2 regions of the Streptomyces parvus genome follow, and region 1 is predicted to be linked to the other one. Evidence: predicted binding sites of a transcription regulator. Region 1 holds the regulator's gene; the other holds the start of a gene.

Region 1 (7,821 bases):
TCGCGGACGATGGTCGCCGGGATGTCCCCCGAGACGATCTTGCAGAACAGGCAGTCGGACTGCGGCTCTCCCGCCATGGCGCCGGGCCTCCTCGTTCGCTGGTGATCCGTGGTGATCAGTACAGGGGCATGCTATCGCCGGGCCGCCGGGCCTCGTTCTGCCCCGGCGGCCGGTGCGTGCCGGCAGCAGCTCATCCCCAGCGGCCGGTGCGTCCCAGCAGCAGTGCCGTCGCCGCCGTCCCCGCCGTGGACGTACGCAGTACGCTGCGGCCCAGCCGGTAGGGGCGGGCGCCCGCCTCGGCGAAGGCGGTCAGCTCCTGCGAGGAGACGCCGCCCTCGGGGCCGACGACGAGCACGATCGTGCCCTCGGCGGGGAGGTCGGCGGTGGCGAGCGGGGTGCTGTCGTGGTCGCGGTCCTCGTGGAGGACCCCGGCGAAGTCGGCTCCGGCGAGCAGGGCCGCGACCTGCTTGGTCGTCATGGCCTCGGCCACCTCGGGGAACCGCACCCGGCGGGACTGCTTGCCCGCCTCGCGTGCCGTGCTGCGCCACTTCGCCAGGGCCTTCGCGCCCCGGTCGCCCTTCCACTGGGTGATGCAGCGGGCGGCCTGCCAGGGCACGATCGCGTCGACGCCGGTCTCGGTCATCGTCTCGACGGCCAGCTCGCCCCGGTCGCCCTTGGGGAGCGCCTGGACGACGGTGATCCGGGGCGCGGGCCCCGGCTCCTCCCGGACGCCCGCGTGGAGCGTGACGGTGAGGCGGTCCTTGCCCTCGGCGGAGCGGACGACGCCCTCGGCCCAGCGGCCGACTCCGTCGGTGAGGACGACGTCCTCGCCCGGCTGGAGCCGCTTGACGGAGACGGCGTGCCGTCCCTCGGGGCCGTCCAGGACGAACTCCGTGCCGGTGGGCATCCGTTCGACGACGAAGACCGGTGCGGTCACCGGGGGCTCCTCATGCTCAGGGCCGCCCGGGCGGCCTCCAGTTCGGCGGCGAGCAGCTCGACCAGCTCGCCTGCGGGCAGTTCGCGGGCCATCCGGTGGCCCTGTCCGGCCCACAGGGCCATGCCCTGGGCGTCCCCGGCCTTGGCTGCGGCCCGGCGCAGCCCGCTGGTGACGTAGTGGACCTGGGGGTAGGCGGCGGGGGCGTACGGGCCGTGTTCGCGGACGAAGCGGTTGACCAGACCGCGGGCGGGCCGCCCGGAGAAGGCGCGGGTCAGCTCGGTGCGGACGAACAGGGGGTTGGTCAGGGCCTGCTTGTGCAGCGGGTGCGCGCCGGACTCGGGGCAGACCAGGAAGGCGGTGCCGAGCTGGGCGGCGTCCGCGCCCGCCGCGAGGACGGCGGCGATCTGGGAGCCGCGCATCAGGCCGCCGGTGGCGACGATCGGGATCTGCACGGTCTCGCGGACCTGGGCGACGAGGGAGAGCAGCCCGGTGCCGGTCTGGTCGAGCTGCGGGTCGTCGCGGTGGGTGGACTGGTGGCCGCCCGCCTCGACGCCCTGGACGCAGACGGTGTCGGCGCCCGCCCACTGGGCGCTCTGGGCCTCCTCGGCGGAGGTGACCGTGACGACGGTGTGCGTACCCGCGCGGGCGAAGGCGTCCAGAGTGTCCCGGGCGGGACAGCCGAAGGTGAAGGAGACGACCGGGACCGGATCGTCCAGCAGGATCGCGACCTTCGCCTCGTAGCCGTCGTCGCCGCTGCTGTCCGGGTCGCCGAGCGGGGTCTCGTACCAGGCGGCCTCGCCGGCGAGCTGGTGGCGGTAGACCTCGACGGCGCTGGGGTCGGCGAGCGCGGGCTGCGGCATGAAGAGGTTGACGCCGAACGGGCCGGAGGTGAGCCGGCGGAGCTGTTTGATCTCGTTGTACATCCCGTCCGCCGTCTTGTACCCGGCGGCCAGGAATCCGAGCCCGCCGGCTTCGGCGACGGCCCCGGCGAGCTGGGGTCCGGACGCGCCGCCCGCCATGGGGGCCTGCACGATCGGATACCGGCAGAGATCGGTCAACTCGGAGGACATGTGCGCATCGTGCCACGTCCCGCGCACGGGGCCGAATCAGCCAGCCGACGGGCTGACCGGTTCTCCCGCCGAACGCCGCACCGCCCGCCGGTGGAGAACCGGCGGGCGGTGCGGCGAAAGGCCAAAAGCGGTTCAGCGGCCGTTGAACGCGTCCTTCAGACGGGAGAAGAGACCCTGCTGACCTGGCTGGAATTGACCCAGGGGTCGCTCCTCACCGCGCAGAACGGCCAGCTCCCGCAGCAGCCGCTCCTGCTCGGGGTCGAGTTTGGACGGGGTGATCACCTCGACGTGCACGATCAGGTCGCCCCGGCCGCCACCGCGCAGATGCGTGATCCCGCGTCCGTGCAGGGGCACGGACTGGCCGGACTGGGTGCCGGGCCGGATGTCGATCTCCTCCAGGCCGTCCAGCGTCTCCAGCGGGCACTTGGTGCCGAGGGCCGCGGCCGTCATGGGGATGGTGACCGTGCAGTGCAGGTCGTCGCCGCGCCGCTGGAAGACGGAGTGCGGCAGCTCGTGGATCTCCACGTACAGGTCGCCGGGCGGGCCGCCGCCGGGGCCGACCTCGCCCTCTCCGGCGAGCTGGATGCGGGTGCCGTTGTCGACGCCCGCGGGGATCTTGACCGTGAGCGTGCGGCGCGAGCGGATGCGGCCGTCGCCGGCGCACTCGGGGCACGGGGTGGGCACGACGGTGCCGAAGCCCTGGCACTGCGGGCAGGGCCGCGAGGTCATGACCTGGCCCAGGAAGGACCGGGTGACCTGCGAGACCTCACCGCGTCCGCGACACATGTCACAGGTCTGGGCCGAGGTGCCGGGGGCCGCGCCCTCGCCGCTGCAGGTGTTGCAGACGACGGCCGTGTCGACCTGGATGTCCTTGGTGGTGCCGAAGGCCGCCTCGTTGAGGTCGATCTCCAGCCGGATCATGGCGTCCTGGCCGCGCCGGGTCCGCGAACGGGGCCCGCGCTGCGCGGCGTTGCCGAAGAAGGCGTCCATGATGTCGGAGAAGTTGCCGAAGCCGCCGGCTCCGAAACCGCCCGCACCGCCGCCGCCTCCGCCGTTCGCGGAGAGCGGGTCGCCGCCGAGGTCGTAGACCTGCTTCTTCTGCGGGTCGGAGAGCACCTCGTAAGCGGCGTTGATCTCCTTGAACCGCTCCTGGGTCTTCGGGTCCGGGTTGACATCCGGGTGCAGCTCGCGGGCGAGCCGACGGAATGCCTTCTTGATCTCGTCCTGAGATGCGTCGCGGCGCACGCCGAGTACGGCGTAGTAGTCCGTGGCCACTTACGACTCCGCCAGGATCTGTCCGACGTAACGTGCCACTGCGCGTACCGCTCCCATCGTTCCGGGGTAGTCCATGCGGGTCGGTCCGACCACGCCGAGTTTGGCGACTGCCTCGTCGCCCGAACCGTAGCCGACCGCGACGACGGACGTGGAGTTGAGCCCCTCGTGGGCGTTCTCGTGCCCGATCCGTACGGTCATGCCGGAGTCCGTGGCCTCACCGAGCAGCTTCAACAGGACGACCTGCTCCTCCAGTGCTTCCAGCACCGGCCGGATCATCACCGGGAAGTCGTGTCCGAAGCGGGTGAGGTTGGAGGTGCCGCCGATCATCAGCCGCTCCTCCGTCTCCTCGACCAGGGTTTCGAGGAGGGTGGAAAGAACCGTGGAAACCGTCCCCCGGTCCTCGCTGTCGAAGGATTCCGGCAGCTCCTGCACCAGGCGCGGGACATCCGCGAAGCGGCGTCCGACGACCCGGCTGTTGAGCCGGGCCCGCAGATCCGCGAGCGATGTCTCACCGAACGGCGCAGGGCAGTCGATCATACGCTGTTCGACCCGGCCGGTGTCCGTGATCAGGACGAGCATCAACCGGGCGGGGGCGAGCGAGAGCAGCTCCACGTGCCGCACCGTCGAGCGGGTGAGCGAGGGGTACTGCACGACCGCGACCTGCCGGGTCAGCTGCGCGAGCAGCCGCACCGTCCGGCCGACCACGTCGTCGAGGTCGACCGCGCCGTCGAGGAAGTTCTGGATGGCCCGGCGCTCGGGCGAGGACAGCGGCTTGACGCCCGCGAGCTTGTCGACGAAGAGGCGGTACCCCTTGTCGGTGGGGATGCGCCCCGCGCTCGTGTGCGGCTGGGCGATGAAGCCCTCGTCCTCCAGCACCGCCATGTCGTTGCGGACGGTGGCAGGCGAGACTCCCAGCCGGTGCCGCTCGGTCAGCGCCTTGGAGCCGACGGGCTCCTCGGTGCCGACGTAGTCCTGGACGATGGCGCGCAGCACTTCGAGTCTGCGTTCGCTCAGCATCGCGCACACCTCCAGATGTATGTCTCCGGTCTCCGACTGGCACTCGGCGCGTACGAGTGCCAGCAATCCCGTCGTCAGTGTACGGGGGTGGGGTGGGGCCTGGGCAAGGGCGACCGGCCGCACCGCCACGGGACCGCGCAGGTCGTTGCCGATAGCGTCCTGGTATGGACGTCGCTTGGGAAGACTTCGGGTGGGAGCGGTTGGGCAACGGTGTCGGCCGGCGGCGGCTCCCGGGCTGGGACGCCACCGTCGCGCTGGTCGCCGGTGCGGAGGGGGTGCTGCTGTACGACACGGGTTCGACCCTGCGCGAGGGCGTGGAACTGCGGCGGCAGGCCGAGGCGCTGCTCGGACGCAGGGTGACGCATATCGCACTGAGCCACCCCCATTTCGATCATGTGCTGGGCACGGCGGCGTTCGCCGGGGTGCGGGTGTACGGCTCCGCGGGCCTGACCGCCCTGCTGCGGGAGGAGGAGCAGGGGCTGTACGCGTCGGCCGTGCGCCATGGCGTCGGCGAGGACGAGGCGGCCCGGTCGGCGGACACGCTGGTGGTCCCGCACCACGAGGTGTGCGGCGAGCGGAGGCTCGACCTGGGCGGCGGCCGCCGGGTGCTGCTGGCCGATCTCGGCCCCGCCCACAGCAGCCACGACCTCGCGGTGCTGGTGCCGGGCTCGGACGGCGAGCCTCCGGTGGTGCTCTGCGGCGATCTGGTCGAGGAGTCGGGCGATCCGCAGGCGGGCCCGGACGCGGTCCCCGCGCGCTGGCCGGCCGCGCTGGAGAGGCTGCTGGAGCTGGGGGGCGAGGACGCGCTGTACGTACCGGGGCACGGGGCGGTGGTGGACGCGGCGTTCGTCCGGGCACAACGGGCGGCGCTGGCGGAGCGGTTCGCGATGGTGTGAGGATCTCCGCGGCGGCGTGAGGTTCTTCACGGCGGCGGGCCGATTATCGTCGGGCCATGCGCAGCTACCAGCCGGACCTGACCCCGCCGTGGAAGCGGTCCGCCCCCGTGCCCGAGGTGCCCGCCGAACCCGATCTGGTCGTGGAGGAGGTCGCCACCGGCTTCTGCGGGGCGGTGATCCGCTGCGAGAAGACGGCCCAGGGGCCGACGGTGACCCTGGAGGACCGGTTCGGCAAGCACCGGGTGTTCCCGATGGAACCGCGCGGCTTCCTGCTGGAGGGCAAGGTCGTCACGCTGGTGCGCCCGGGTCCCGGCGGTCCGGTGCGCCCCACGCGTACGGCATCCGGATCGGTGGCGGTGCCCGGCGCGCGGGCCCGGGTGGCGCGGGCCGGGCGGATCTACGTGGAGGGCCGGCACGACGCGGAACTGGTGGAGCGGGTGTGGGGCGACGACCTGCGCATCGAGGGCGTGGTCGTGGAGTACCTGGAGGGCGTCGACGACCTTCCGGCGATCGTCGGGGAGTTCGGGCCGGGGCCGGACGCGCGGCTCGGGGTGCTGGTGGACCATCTGGTGCCCGGCTCCAAGGAGTCCCGGATCGCGGCTCAGGTGACCGGTGACCACGTGCTGGTGGTGGGGCACCCCTACATCGACGTGTGGGAGGCGGTGAAGCCGTCCTCGGTGGGGATCGACGCCTGGCCGGTGGTGCCGAGGGGCCAGGACTGGAAGACGGGTGTGTGCCGGGCGCTGGGGTGGCCGGAGAACACCGGGGCCGCCTGGCAGCACATTCTGTCGAAGGTCCGCAGCTACAAGGACCTGGAACCCCAACTGCTGGGCCGGGTAGAGGAATTGATCGACTTCGTCACCCTTCCGGACTGATGTCCCCGGGCCGAGGACGGTCCGTCCCGGACGATCACGTACCGATCTCTATGAATGCCTGCGTCCCACACGCACCATCGGTTATTGAGGGGTACCGAGGGGGAGAACGGGCCGGCGGTTCACGGGGGAAGGGCACGGGGCGATGGCGCGCGAGGTCTGGCGGGACAGTGCGGAGAACGAGGCGGCTTCGGCCGTCTTCCACCTGATGCAGCAGTTGATCGACCGGTACCGGGTCAACCGGCCGGTGATGCCGCTCGTGGTGGCCCAGGCGGCGGACGCCGGGGCCGGGCCGGAGATCGACGCGCGGGTGGAGCAGCTCGTGCATCAGGTGCACCGGGCCAACGAGTTACGCCGGGTGCCGGTGCGGCTGCTCGACGGCGCGGGGGCGACTCCGTACGAGGCGGCGCTCGACATGGTGCGCACGCTCTCCGAGAAGCCGTGGGAGACCCGGGAGAACACCCAGTACAAGAACTTCTCCTTCCCGCGCTCGCGGCTGCTCGGGGCGATCGAGCAGGCCACCGCGACGGTGGTCGAACAGTCCGGCGGCGACCCCTCCGAGGTCCGTGAGGAAAGGATTCTGGAGCAGTTGAGCCGGTTGCGCTGGCGGTCCGGCCGACCGCGCGGGGGGACCCGGTGGGACGCGCTGCGGCAGTCGGTGCGGCCCGAGACGTTCGTCGGGGCGCTCTTCATCGCGCTGCTCAGCGTGTTGCTCGGGGAGATCGACTGGCTGCTGACGGCCCTGGTGGCGGCGGTCGCGCTGATCGGGCTCGCCGCGGTGGGCCTGGCGAGCCGGGCCGCGCCGCCGCTGCTGTGGCTGCGCCGGGCCAGTCGCTGGTTCGCCACCACCTCCTCGCTGGCCGCGTCCAGCACGGGCTATCCGTCGGACGGCTGGTCGTGGTTCTCGCCGAGCGGGTCGTGGCGGGTGATCCGGGCGCGGGCGGCGGCGGTCGCGGAGCGGGTGGCGGACGCGGGGACGGGCGACGAGCACGCGCGCCAGTTCCACCTGGAGCTGCGGGTGCAGGCGCTGCTGGAGGATCTGCGGCACAACTACCGCCCGCACTCCCTGGACTGGCGGCGCAGCAAGCGCACGGTCCCGCCGGTGGTGTTCCTGCCCCGGGCCACGCAGGACAACGGCGGCATCCTGCTGATCAACGCGATCAACAACGTACGGTCGCGGCGCAGTGAGGTCGATCCGCTGCTGCTGCTCGCCTCGCTGCCGGCCTCCGAGATCATGCGGCACACCCCGCCGCTGCCGCCGGAGCGGCCCGGTCCGGGGGCGCCGACCGGTTCGTCCGGGGCGCGGGCCCGCTACGAGCGCTGGGTGGACGATCTGAGCCTGGGCCAGTCGCCGGTGGCCGCGGCGACCCTGGCGTGGGTGCTTCTGCTGCCGCTGTCCACCGAGAAGCTGACCCATGAGCACGCGCACGCCCAGCTCGTCACCCACCGGGTGCGGCGGACCTGGGCGTGGTGGGTGATGTCGCGGGCGACGATCGCCGCGGCCGTCGTGGGCTCGCTGCTGGGGGCGTTCCTGTGGGCCGGGCACTGGCGCGACACGTACTGCCACGGACCGCTGACCGACCGGAACACGGACGCGATCTGGCAGGGGCCGGCCGGCGACCGGGAGTGCGTGGGGGTGGCGACCGCGCCCGAGGTGCTCTTCGCGCGGGGCAACGACCTGGAGCTGAACGGGGCGGGCAAGGGCATCACGTTCGAGCGGATCGAGCAGGCGATCCGCGAGGAGAACGACGACA
Region 2 (7,821 bases), 1.8 Mb from region 1:
CCTCGTCGTGCTCGGACATTACGGGGCCGAGCGCTGGGACGCCGTGACCGGCACGGTCCACGCCCCCGCTCCGCATCCGGGCGTCACGGCGGTACGTGCCGAACTCCCCGGCTTGCTGGACGAGTCCGGGGTCCGGAACGACACCTGGATCGAGGAGAAGGGACAGGCCGTCGCCGTCCACACCCGGCGGGCCCAGGACCCGCAGGCGGTCTTCGAGTCGCTGCGCGGGCCCCTCGGCGAGCTGGCGGTGCGGCACGGGCTGATCGTCGAACCGGGTCGGCTGGTGCTGGAGTTGCGCCCGCCCGGCATGGACAAGGGCGTCGCGCTCGCCGGGCTCGTCGCGGAGCTGGACGCGGAGTCCGTGATCTACGCGGGCGACGACCTCGGGGACCTCGCCGCGTTCGCCGCGGTGGAGAAGCTGCGCAGCGAGGGCCCGGACGGCATCCCCGGTCTCCTGGTGTGCAGCGGCAGCGCCGAGGTGCCCGAACTGGCCGAGCGCGCCGACCTGGCGGTGCCGGGCCCGGCCGCGGTGGTGGACTTCCTGGCGGCCCTGGCTGACCGCCTGTAGGTCACCGGAGGAGCGCCGCCGACGGCCCCGGCGGCCCGTTCCCCGGCGGCCGCCGGCGCAGCCGCCCGGGGCCGGAACACCACGAAAGCCCCGGTCGGCCCCTCACTCCTGCCGCAGCGCCTCCAACTGGTCCAGGAACCACCGCTGCGGCGGGAGCGCGGTCGCCGCCTCCGCCAGCCGCTTCGTCCGTCCCGACCGCTCGTCCCCGCTCATCGTCAGTGCCTCGTGCAGCGCCTCCGCCGTGCCCGTCACGTCGTACGGGTTCACCACGATCGCGTCCTCGCCCAGCTCCTCGTACGCCCCCGCCTCCCGCGACAGCACCAGCGCGCAGCCGTGGTCCGAGACGACGGGGACCTCCTTGGCGACCAGGTTCATGCCGTCGCGGATCGGGTTGACCAGGGCCACGTCCGCCAGCCGGTACGCGGCCAGCGAGCGGGCGAAGTCGTCCTTGACGTGGAGGACGACCGGCGTCCAGCCCTCCGTGCCGTACGCCCCGTTGATCTCCGTCGCCAGCGACTGGACCGCCGCGGTGTAGTCCCGGTAGACGGCGAGGTCCTGGCGGGAGGGGTAGGCGAAGGCGACGTGGACGACGCGCTCGCGCCACTCGGGGCGGGTCTCCAGCAGCGTGCGGTACGCGTGCAGCCCGCGCACGATGTTCTTGGACAGCTCGGTGCGGTCCACCCGCACGATCGTCTTCCTGTTCTCGCCCACCTGCTCGCGCAGCGCCGCCATCCGCTCGTCCACGTCCGCCTCGTGCGAGCGCCGGCGCAGGAAGTCCGCGTCGGCCCCCAGCCCGTGCACCCCGATCCTGGTCCGGCCCGTGCCGCCGAGGATCTCCGTACAGCAGCCGATGAACGCGTCCGCCCAGCGCCGGGTCAGGAAAGCGGCCCGGTCCGCGCCGAGGATGCCGCGCAGCAGCTGCTCCGCGATGTCGTCGGGCAGCAGCCGGAAGTAGTCCACGGGCGCCCAGGGAGTGTGCGAGAAGTGGCCGATCTTCAGGTCCGGCCGCAGTTCGCGGAGCATGCCGGGGACCAGGGCCAGGTGGTAGTCCTGGACGAGGACCGCCGCCCCCGGCCCCGCCTCCTCCGCCAGCGCCTCCGCGAAGGCCCGGTTGTACGTCTCGTACGCCGCCCACTGCCGCCGGAACTCCGTGTCGAAGACCGGCTCGACGGGGGTCTGGTAGAGCAGGTGGTGGACGAACCACAGCACGGAGTTCGCGATGCCGTTGTACGCGTCGGCGTGCACCTCGGCGTCGATGTCCAGCATCCGGACGCCCGGCTCGCCGACCCCGCGGCGCACCGCCTCGCGGTCCCCGTCGCCGAGGGCCGCGCAGACCCACAGTTTGTCGTCGACGGCGCTCAGCCCGGAGACGAGACCGCCGCCGCCGCGCTTGGCGTCGAGCGTCCCGCCCTCGCCGAGCGTGTACGTGATCGGGCCGCGGTTGGACGCGACGAGGACCTGGGCGGTGGACGGGGCGGTGGCTTCGGCATGCTCGGTGACCATGTAGCGGAACCTAGCCCGTGGGGGAAGCCGCCAAACGCCTCAGAGGGTCACGCGGCCCACTGCCTCACGCCGCGTGGCGCCGCGCGTACTCCGCGATCTCCCGCATCGGCGGCCTCTCCTCCGTGTCCACCGCATGGGTGCGCGGCACGAAGCCGTCCTCGCCGCGCTCGAACTGGGTCAGCGCCGGGCGCACCAGATGGCCCCGGGAGAGCCGCAGCTGCGCCGTGCGGTAGATGGCCGCCGCCATCCGGCCCAGCGCCTGCCCGTCCTGGTGGCGGTGTCTGCGCACGCCGACGTCGACCTGGCCCAGCGCGTCCAGGCCCACGGTGTGCAGCGCGTCCACGAGCAGCCCCAGCTCCACTCCGTAACCGACCGGGAACGGCAGCCGCTCCAGCAGGGACCGGCGCACCGCGTACTCACCGCCCAGCGGCTGCACGAAACCGGCCAGCTGCGGCCAGTGCAGATTGAGCAGCGGGCGTGCCACCAGTTCAGTGACCCGGCCGCCCTGGCCTGCGCTGTCGCCGAGCGGGCGGTCGTACATCGCCTTGACGAACTGGACGGCGGGATCGGTGAGCAGGGGGCCGACCGTCCCCGAGACGAAGTCCGCCGAGAAGTCCTTGAGGTCGGCGTCCACGAAGCACACGATCTCGCCGCTGGTCACCAGGAGCGAGCGCCACAGCACCTCGCCCTTGCCGGGCAGCGCCGGGATCCGGGGCAGGATCGCGTCCCGGTGGACCACGCGCGCGCCCGCCGCCCGGGCCACGGCCGCGGTGGCGTCGGTGGAGCCGGAGTCGATCACCACGAGTTCGTCGACGAGCCGGACCTTCTCCATCAGCTCGCGGCGGATCGTCGCCACGATCGCGCCGACCGTGGCCTCCTCGTTCAGCGCGGGCAGGACCACGCTCACGGACGTGCCCCGCGGGTCGGCGGCCCGGGCGTCGGTGAGCTGGTGCGGCGGGCGGTCGCCGGACGACCAGGAACGCCTGGTCAGCCAGCGTTCCACCTCTTCGAGCACGGTCGGCACTCCCTGTGTGTGATCCATCTCGCGGTTCGGACGACTATCTCAACGGTCCGGTGCTTCGGTTACAGTCTTGAACAACGCGGAGGGCCGTCGCATGTCGGGGTCGGACCGCACATAAACGCCTGGATCGAAGATCCAGCGCCATAGAGCTCATCCAGAGGGACTGAGGGAACGGCCCGTTGAAGTCCCGGCAACCCTCCTGCCGACCGCGAGGTCACGGTGGGGAAGGTGCCAATTCCGTCTTGCGGCGAAATGCGTCGTGAGGAAGATGAGGAGAAAGGGCCTCCGCCATCATGGCTGTTCAGACCGTCGCAGGTAATGCCACCACCGCTTCCCCGGACCTCGGTCCCGCCGCGGCGCTTTCCTGCCGCGAGTGCGGCGAGCGTTTCGAGCTCGGCCCCCTTTTCGCCTGTGCGTCCTGTTTCGGGCCGCTCGAAGTGGCCTACGACCTGCCCGCCGGCTCGCCCGAGGAGCTGCGCAAGCGCATCGAGGCCGGTCCGGACAACATCTGGCGCTACGCCCCGCTGCTGCCCGTCCCCGCCGACGTCGCGGACAAGCCCAACCTGAACCCCGGCTTCACCAAGCTGGTCAAGGCCGACAACCTCGCCCGTGAGCTGGGCGTCACCGGCGGCCTGTACGTGAAGGACGACTCCGGCAACCCGACGCACTCCTTCAAGGACCGCGTCGTCGCGATCGCCGTCGAGGCCGCCCGCGCCTTCGGTTTCACCACCCTCTCCTGCTCCTCCACGGGCAACCTGGCCGGAGCCGTCGGCGCCGCCGCCGCCCGCGCCGGACTGCGCTCCTGCGTGTTCATCCCGCACGACCTGGAGCAGGGCAAGGTCGTCATGGCCGCGGTGTACGGCGGTGAACTGGTCGGTATCGAGGGCAACTACGACGACGTCAACCGCTTCTGCTCCGAGCTCATCGGCGACCCGCTCGGCGAGGGCTGGGGCTTCGTCAACGTCAACCTCCGCCCGTACTACGGCGAGGGCTCCAAGACGCTGGCGTACGAGATCTGCGAGCAGCTCGGCTGGCGGCTGCCCGACCAGATCGTCATCCCGATCGCGTCCGGCTCGCAGCTCACGAAGATCGACAAGGGCCTCCAGGAGCTGATCAGGCTCGGCCTGGTCGAGGACCGGCCGTACAAGATCTTCGGCGCCCAGGCCGAGGGCTGCTCCCCGGTCTCCACGGCCTTCAAGGCCGGTCACGACGTCGTCCGGCCCCAGAAGCCGAACACCATCGCCAAGTCGCTGGCCATCGGCAACCCGGCCGACGGCCCCTACGTCCTCGACATCGCCCGGCGCACCGGCGGCGCGGTGGAGGACGTCACCGACGAGCAGGTCGTCGACGCGATCAAGCTGCTGGCCCGCACCGAGGGCATCTTCGGCGAGACGGCGGGCGGGGTGACGCTCGGCGTGACGAAGAAGCTCATCGAGGCCGGTGCCATCGACCCGACGCTCACCACCGTCGTCGTCAACACCGGTGACGGCCTCAAGACGCTCGACGCGGTCTCGGCCACCTCCCAGGCCACGGCCACGATCAAGCCGAGCCTGGACGCGTTCCGCGCCGCGGGCCTCGGCACCGCCTGACGACCACCCCGCAACGAAGGAAGAAGGGCACCACCATGAGCGTCAAGGTCCGCATCCCCACCATCCTCCGTACGTACACGGGCGGCCAGGCCGAGGTCCCGGCGGAGGGCGCGAAGCTCTCCGAGGTCATCGAGTCCCTGGAGAAGGACCACCCGGGCATCGCCGCCCGCGTCCTGGACGACCAGGGCAAGCTGCGCCGCTTCGTGAACGTGTACGTCAACGACGACGACGTGCGCTTCGAGGGGGGTCTGGACGCGGCCACCCCGGACGGCGCCGGCGTCTCGATCATCCCCGCGGTGGCCGGCGGCTGCTGAACCGCCCGGTGAGTCCCCACCGCACCTGCGTGTGACCCCCGTTGCCCCCTCCGCGAGAGAAGCGGAGGGGGCAATTCTGCATGGTTGAGCGCGGTACAGTTGGGGAAGGCCCATCCGCTGCCCGTGCCGCCCGCATATGAGAATGCGCCCGGCCCCGATAAGAAGCAGCCAAAGTGCGTGAACCTCTTGTGGCATAAGTGCCCTTTGCCTGGCCCGACTTGCCCGTAAATCTCAGCAAACCCGCATATTCGCGTGTTCCTCCGGGCTCAGAATTCTCGTCCGATTGACCTGTTGCAGAGGGCAGTTGGGCGGATACATTCGGCCGCGGTCGACGCGCTGCGGCGCCGCGCACCCTCTCCTGTCGGAGGGTGAGTTCCGACCCGGGGCCGCGAAGTGCGGTCCCGTGCAAGGGCCAGTAATAGGGGAGTTAGGCATGGCTCAGGGCACCGTCAAGTGGTTCAACGCGGAGAAGGGGTACGGCTTCATCGCGGTCGACGGTGGTGCGGATGTTTTCGTCCACTACAGCGCGATCCAGATGGACGGGTACCGCACCCTCGAAGAGGGTCAGCGAGTTGAATTCGAGATCTCGCAGGGCCAGAAGGGGCCCCAGGCCGACATGGTCAAGCTCGCCGTCGGCTGAGCTCGGCGCGGTCGTCCGACGACACCACTCACGCACGTAGGGCCCGACCCCGGGATCAGGGGATCGGGCCCTACGCGCGTCCGGGTGCGGGCGGCGGCCGCGACCCGGTACCGGCAGGGCTTCGCGCCCCTCGACCGCATGGCGGGCACTGGCCGAAGGCGCTTGCACTCTCGGGGGTCGAGTGCTAATCATTGGCGTTAGCACTCTCCAGGTGAGAGTGACAGAACTTGGATCGGGCCGGTGAGGCCCGCAGGTGCGATGGGGCAAGGAACCATCGCACGCGCAGGCCGTCCGTCGCGGGCGCCTCCCGGTCCGGAGAAATCCACCCCTGTCCGGGAGGACCACTTCACATGGCCAAGATCATCGCGTTCGACGAGGAGGCACGGCGCGGTCTCGAGCGCGGGATGAACCAGCTCGCCGACGCCGTCAAGGTCACCCTCGGCCCCAAGGGCCGCAACGTCGTCCTCGAGAAGAAGTGGGGCGCGCCCACGATCACCAACGATGGTGTTTCCATCGCCAAGGAGATCGAGCTCGAGGACCCGTACGAGAAGATCGGTGCGGAGCTGGTCAAGGAGGTCGCCAAGAAGACGGACGACGTCGCCGGCGACGGTACGACCACCGCCACCGTTCTCGCCCAGGCCCTCGTCCGCGAGGGTCTGCGCAACGTAGCCGCCGGCGCCAACCCGATGGCCCTCAAGCGCGGTATCGAGAAGGCCGTCGAGGCCGTCTCCGCCGCTCTGCTGGAGCAGGCCAAGGACGTGGAGACCAAGGAGCAGATCGCTTCGACCGCCTCCATCTCCGCCGCCGACACCGAGATCGGCGCCAAGATCGCCGAGGCGATGGACAAGGTCGGCAAGGAAGGCGTCATCACCGTCGAGGAGTCCCAGACCTTCGGTCTGGAGCTGGAGCTCACCGAGGGTATGCGCTTCGACAAGGGCTACATCTCGGCGTACTTCGCCACCGACATGGAGCGTATGGAGGCGTCGCTCGACGACCCGTACATCCTGATCGTCAACTCGAAGATCGGCAGCGTCAAGGACCTGATCCCGCTGCTGGAGAAGGTCATGCAGTCGGGCAAGCCCCTGCTGATCATCGCCGAGGACGTCGAGGGCGAGGCGCTCTCCACCCTGGTCGTCAACAAGATCAAGGGCACGTTCAAGTCCGTCGCCGTCAAGGCTCCGGGCTTCGGCGACCGCCGCAAGGCCATGCTCGCGGACATCGCCATCCTCACCGGCGGCACCGTGATCTCCGAGGAGGTCGGTCTCAAGCTGGAGAACGCCGGCCTGGACCTGCTCGGCCGCGCCCGCAAGGTCGTCATCACCAAGGACGAGACGACGATCGTCGACGGCGCCGGTGACAGCGACCAGGTTCAGGGCCGCGTCAACCAGATCCGAGCCGAGATCGAGAACTCCGACTCGGACTACGACCGCGAGAAGCTCCAGGAGCGCCTCGCGAAGCTGGCCGGCGGCGTGGCCGTCATCAAGGCCGGCGCCGCCACCGAGGTGGAGCTCAAGGAGCGCAAGCACCGCATCGAGGACGCGGTGCGCAACGCCAAGGCCGCCGTCGAGGAGGGCATCGTCGCCGGTGGTGGCGTGGCTCTGCTCCAGGCCTCGGCCGTCTTCGAGAAGCTCGACCTCACGGGCGACGAGGCGACCGGCGCCAACGCCGTGAAGCTCGCGCTGGAGGCCCCGCTCAAGCAGATCGCCGTCAACGGTGGTCTGGAGGGTGGCGTCGTCGTGGAGAAGGTCCGCAACCTGCCGATCGGTCACGGCCTCAACGCCGCGACCGGCGAGTACGTCGACATGATCGCCGAGGGCATCCTCGACCCGGCGAAGGTCACGCGCTCCGCCCTGCAGAACGCCGCGTCCATCGCCGCGCTGTTCCTCACCACCGAGGCCGTCATCGCCGACAAGCCCGAGAAGGCCGGCGCGGCCGCTCCGGGCGGCATGCCGGGCGGTGACATGGACTTCTGATCGGCTCCCGGTTCACGCCGGGTCGATCGATCGAAGCTCCGCGTACGTCCCACAGGGGCGGCATCTCCTTCACGGGGGATGCCGCCCCTGTGGCGTGTCCGGGTTCCCCGGGGCCGTGCCCGGGCCCCGGGGACGATGGCGTGAGGGGGTGCGGCCGGTCGGTCGCGCGGGGACCGCGTGGCCGAATGACCACTTGCCGCGGCCGCTCCCGTA

What was found. The regulator HrcA, encoded in region 1, represses chaperone genes, less so after heat shock. The targets are predictions, from matches to a motif close to TTNGCACTCNGNNNNNCNGAGTGCNAA.
Region 2: groL (chaperonin GroEL) is a predicted target of HrcA. The motif match lies at 5,797-5,823, and genes of this name have one in related genera.

The regions. Positions count from the first base shown of each region.
Region 1 covers NZ_CP135079.1:2,017,020-2,024,840, forward strand. Annotated here, with positions in the region: gene RNL97_RS10050 (histidine triad nucleotide-binding protein) at 1-77, opposite strand, end outside; gene RNL97_RS10055 (16S rRNA (uracil(1498)-N(3))-methyltransferase) at 191-937, opposite strand; gene RNL97_RS10060 (nitronate monooxygenase) at 934-2,007, opposite strand; gene dnaJ (molecular chaperone DnaJ) at 2,140-3,282, opposite strand; gene hrcA (heat-inducible transcriptional repressor HrcA) at 3,283-4,299, opposite strand; gene RNL97_RS10075 (MBL fold metallo-hydrolase) at 4,464-5,195, shown strand; gene RNL97_RS10080 (DUF3097 domain-containing protein) at 5,252-6,070, shown strand; gene RNL97_RS10085 (ABC transporter substrate-binding protein) at 6,213-7,821, shown strand, end outside.
Region 2 covers NZ_CP135079.1:3,834,851-3,842,671, forward strand. Annotated here, with positions in the region: gene otsB (trehalose-phosphatase) at 1-568, shown strand, start outside; gene RNL97_RS18285 (alpha,alpha-trehalose-phosphate synthase (UDP-forming)) at 671-2,071, opposite strand; gene RNL97_RS18290 (glucosyl-3-phosphoglycerate synthase) at 2,136-3,086, opposite strand; SAM riboswitch class I at 3,240-3,367, shown strand; gene thrC (threonine synthase) at 3,386-4,681, shown strand; gene RNL97_RS18300 (MoaD/ThiS family protein) at 4,717-4,995, shown strand; gene RNL97_RS18305 (cold-shock protein) at 5,429-5,635, shown strand; gene groL (chaperonin GroEL) at 5,986-7,608, shown strand.